DNA from 2 places in the Arthrobacter sp. JZ12 genome. Region 2 is predicted to be linked to the other one. Evidence: predicted binding sites of a transcription regulator. Region 2 holds the regulator's gene; the other holds the start of a gene.

Region 1 (2,398 bases), 1.3 Mb from region 2:
CGCCGCCACCGGCGACGATGCCTTCCTCAACGGCAGCCTTCGCGTTGCGGACTGCGTCCTCGATGCGGTGCTTGCGCTCCTTGAGCTCAACCTCGGTGGCTGCGCCGGCCTTGATGACTGCAACGCCACCGGCCAGCTTGGCCAGGCGCTCCTGCAGCTTCTCGCGGTCGTAGTCGGAGTCGGAGTTCTCGATCTCGGAACGGATCTGCGCGACGCGGCCTGCGATCTCCTCGGCGTTGCCGGCACCCTCGACGATGGTGGTCTCGTCCTTGGTGACAACAACCTTGCGTGCCTGACCCAGCAGGTCGAGGGTTGCGTTCTCCAGCTTGAGGCCGACCTCTTCGGCGATGACCTGGCCACCGGTGAGGATGGCGATGTCAGCCAACTGAGCCTTGCGGCGGTCGCCGAATCCGGGAGCCTTCACGGCCACGGACTTGAAGGTGCCGCGGATCTTGTTGACAACCAGGGTGGCCAGGGCCTCGCCCTCGATGTCCTCGGCGATGATCAGCAGCGGCTTGCCGGACTGCATGACCTTCTCGAGAACTGCAACGAGGTCCTTCACGTTGGAGATCTTCGAGTTGACGATCAGGATGTAGGGGTCCTCGAGGACAGTTTCCTGGCGCTCTGCGTCAGTGACGAAGTAGCCGGAGATGTAGCCCTTGTCGAAGCGCATACCCTCGGTGAGCTCGAGCTCCAGGCCAAAGGTGTTGGACTCCTCGACGGTGATGACGCCTTCCTTGCCCACCTTGTCGAGGGCTTCAGCGATGAGGTCACCGATCTGCTGGTCACCGGCAGAAATCGAAGCGGTTGCTGCGATCTCTTCCTTGGTCTCAATCTCCTTGGCGGAGGCAAGCAGCTCGGAGGTAACGGCGTCGACTGCCTTCTCGATGCCGCGCTTCAGGCTCAGCGGGTCAGCGCCGGCTGCAACGTTGCGCAGGCCTTCCTTCACGAGGGCCTGGGCGAGGACGGTGGCGGTGGTGGTTCCGTCGCCAGCCACGTCGTCCGTCTTCTTGGCAACTTCCTTGACCAGCTCGGCGCCGATCTTCTCGTACGGATCGTCGAGCTCGATCTCCTTGGCGATGGAAACGCCGTCGTTGGTGATCGTGGGAGCGCCCCACTTCTTCTCAAGAACAACGTTGCGACCGCGGGGGCCGAGCGTAACCTTGACTGCGTCAGCGAGGGTGTTCAACCCGCGCTCGAGGCCGCGGCGTGCCTCTTCATTAAAAGCAATGATCTTGGCCATAACGGCTTTGGTCCTTTCGGGACGGTCATGCGTATCAGCTGCTACCGGCCTGTGATGCCCGCGACGGACGGGCCCACCCGGAAAGAATCCTTTACTTCCCTGACGAGCCCTCACCACAGAGGTTGCCTGGTTCACTCGCCTGTGATGGCTTTAGCAGTCATCACGCCTGAGTGCTAACTCAATAATTAGCACTCACACCGTGGGAGTGCAAGCTGTTCGCCCCGCGAAAAACAACGACGGCGCGCTGCCCGGGAAGGCAACGCGCCGTCGTCGTTCGCTAAAGAGTGGGCCGGCTCAGGATGCGAGCCGCACGGACTCAGCCTGCGGCCCCTTCTGACCTTCTCCGATCTCGAATTCAACGCGCTGACCCTCATCGAGTGCGCGATAGCCGTCCATCTGGATCGCGGACCAGTGCACAAAGACATCTGCTCCACCTTCATCAACCGTGATGAAGCCGTATCCCTTTTCAGCGTTGAACCATTTCACGGTTCCCTGCGCCATGTTGTTCTCCCACTGTGTAGATCCCCCGCCGCTGATGATGGCAGGGCTGAGATACATCTAATCCCACTTCTCCAAAGCAGTGACGCAGAACACAGGGAATGTTATTGATCTTTAACCCGAGCGGAGCGAGCCGAGCCCTGATCGCCGATTGATCGCGGTTACTGGAAGCCGGGCCCGACCACTGCGGTGACGCCGCCAGCAAGCCCGGCGTTGCCCTGCACGGTGGGAATGCCGAGCACTGCCGCCAGTGCCTCGGCTGTTGCGCGCTGTTCCTCGCCGTTGTACAGCACGATGGAGCCCTGCAGCTGCTGGCCCGACCAGTTCCCGATCTGGCCGACAGTCCAGCCGTCGGACTGGAGGCGCCCGGCGGCCGTGCCGGCCAGGCCGCTTACTGTTGTTGCGTTGAGTACCGTGACGGGCTGGGAACGGTCGACGACGGCGGCAGCCTCCGTCGGCTCGGGCTCGGGCGAAGGCTCCTCGCTGGGCTCCTCCGACGGCACGGCGTCAACTTCGGCGGTTCCGTCTTCGGAAGGTTCAGCGCTGGGCTCCTGCTGTTCTTCCGGTTCCTTGGATGCCGACTCCCCAACAGGGTCTGCCTCCGCGGCTTCCGCGGTCTCCTCAGCCGTTACCGGCGCCGTGGGGATAACGGCGGTT
Region 2 (2,398 bases):
TCCACCGCAGATGTCGCAGGTCCGCGGAGACGTGCCGGGCTGCGTGCACGATCCGTCACAGGTGGGGCAGACGGTCGCAGTGTCGACGTCGATCTTCTTGTTGGTACCGAAAACGGCATCCTTGAGGTCGATCCGGACTGCGATCATCGCGTCCTGTCCGCGCTGGGTGCGCGACGGCGGCCCGCTGGGTCCTCCACCCCCGAAGAACGTTTCGAAAATATCCTGGAAGGCGAAACCGGATCCCGAGTAGCCGCCGCCGAAACCGTTGTCAGTGCCGTTTTCATTGCCGGTGGTGTCGTAGACACGCCGTTTCTGGGGATCTGACAGGACTTCGTACGCCCGGGTGACGAGCTTGAATTCCTCAGCCGCTTCCGGACCGGGGTTGACGTCGGGATGCAGCTTGCGGGCGAGCTTCCGGTAGGCCTTCTTGATCTCTTCGCCGCTGGCATCACGTGCCACGCCAAGGACCTCGTAGTGATTACTCACTAGTGCACATCACTTCCTGTGGTTTTGCCGCGCCTGCGGCATCGGATTGGGTGCCCGCCATCCGGTCAGGCTTCATCAAGGATGCGGGAAAGGTAACGGGCCACCGCACGGACGGCGGCCATGGTGGTCGGGTAATCCATCCGGGTGGGACCAAGCACGCCGACCTTGGCCAGCGCGTCCGGGCCGTACCCGGTTGCGATGACTGATGCCTCGGCAAGTCCGCCGTACGGATTTTCGCGCCCGATACGTACGGAAACGCCAAGCGCGTCCTGCTCCATCTCGGACAGGAGCCGCAGCATGACGACCTGCTCCTCCAGCGCCTCCAGCACGGGGCCGATTGTCAACGGGAAGTCCAGCGTTGATCGCGCGAGGTTGGCAGTTCCGGCAAGCACGATGCGGTCTTCCCGGTTGCTCGCGGCCAGCTGTTCAAGGCTGTATGTCAGCGCCAGGCCCAGGTCCTTGAGGTCAGGTGGGAATTCCGCTGCGCACGCGGCCAATTGCTGCGGGACGGCGGGCAAGCGCACGCCGGACAGCTTCTCGAGAATCCTGTGCCTCAGGTCGGCGAGGTCAGGCTCCTGTGCATCGGCCGGCACCTGGACAACGCGCTGCAGCACGGACCCATTCGTGGAGATCAGGACAACCAGGACACGTCCGGGTGCGAGGAGGACGAACTCGATATGGCGGACGGAAGCGGCGCCCAGATGCGGATACTGGACCACTGCAACCTGGTTGGTCAGCTGTGCCAACAGCCTGACCGTGCGGTCGAGGACGTCATCGAGATCCTCGGCGCTTTCGAGCAAATTGCGGATTGCGCGGCGCTCAGGAGCCGACAACGGCTTGACCTCGGCGATCCGGTCGACGAACAGCCGGTAGCCCTTGTCGGTGGGTATGCGCCCGGAGCTGGTGTGGGGCGCCGTGATGAGGCCCTCCTCTTCCAGCAGCGCCATGTCGTTGCGGATCGTTGCTGAGGAAACGCCCAGCTTGTGACGTTCCACCAGCGCCTTGGATCCCACGGGCTCCCGCGAGTGCACGTAATCCTCAACGATTGCCCGCAGGACCTCCAGCCGTCGCGGCTCGCTCATGTTCACCTCCGAATGTGGACTGTTCTCTGCCCGGTCAGGGGCAACCTTCCGCTCTCACGAGTTAGCACTCAACACACCTAAGTGCCAAGTCTAATACCTTCGCCGTGATTGTTAGCATTGGCACGGCTCGGCTGTGCGTGCCGATTTTCCGGAAGCGAGAGAGGTCACATGTCGTATCACCAGTGGGGTGCACAGGACCTTTCCACGCCCGCGCGCACTGTACTCCAAAAGGTCGAGGCGCAGCCCGGCGTCGTTCTTGAAGATGTACAGAGCGGCTTCGTCGGCGAAATCCTCCGGACCGAGAAGTCCGGCGGGATGCACGTCATGATTCTGGAAGATCGCAAAGGGAAGCGGCGCACATTCCCCCTCGGCTTCGGTTTCCATGTCGACGGGACACCGGTCGAAGTTGTACCTGCCCTGCAACGCTCGGTAGCGCCGTCGAACCGGACGGCATCAGGATCCGTACGGGTTGCCGACCAGCGCGCGCGGGTAGCCCTGTCCAGCAGGATCTGGGTAGAGGGACGCCACGATGCCGAGCTCGTGGAGAAGGTCTGGGGAGATGACCTGCGGGTGGAAGGGATCGTCGTCGAGCCCCTCCACGGCGTCGATGACCTGGCATCGGCCGTACGCGGCTTCCGTCCCGCTCCGGGGCGCCGGCTGGGAATCCTGGTGGATCATCTGGTGGACGGCTCGAAGGAAGCACGCATCGCTGCGGAAGCGATGGCCGTGCCGGGAGCGGCGGGGAACGTGCTGATCGTCGGGCACCCCTACGTGGACGTCTGGCAGGCGGTGAAACCCCGTGCGCTCGGCCTTGAGGCCTGGCCGGTGAT

Evidence for each region. Region 2 encodes HrcA, which represses chaperone genes, less so after heat shock. Its sites were predicted from a motif close to TTNGCACTCGNNNNNNNCGAGTGCNAA; they were not measured.
Region 1: groL (chaperonin GroEL) is a predicted target of HrcA. The motif match lies at 1,394-1,420, and genes of this name have one in related genera.

What each region holds. Positions count from the first base shown of each region.
Region 1 is NZ_CP045246.1:472,939-475,336, reverse strand. Features, by position in the region: gene groL (chaperonin GroEL) at 1-1,243, opposite strand, end outside; gene GC088_RS02320 (cold-shock protein) at 1,538-1,744, opposite strand; gene GC088_RS02315 (LytR C-terminal domain-containing protein) at 1,903-2,398, opposite strand, start outside.
Region 2 is NZ_CP045246.1:1,726,033-1,728,430, forward strand. Features, by position in the region: gene dnaJ (molecular chaperone DnaJ) at 1-486, opposite strand, end outside; gene hrcA (heat-inducible transcriptional repressor HrcA) at 552-1,568, opposite strand; gene GC088_RS08000 (DUF3097 domain-containing protein) at 1,737-2,398, shown strand, end outside.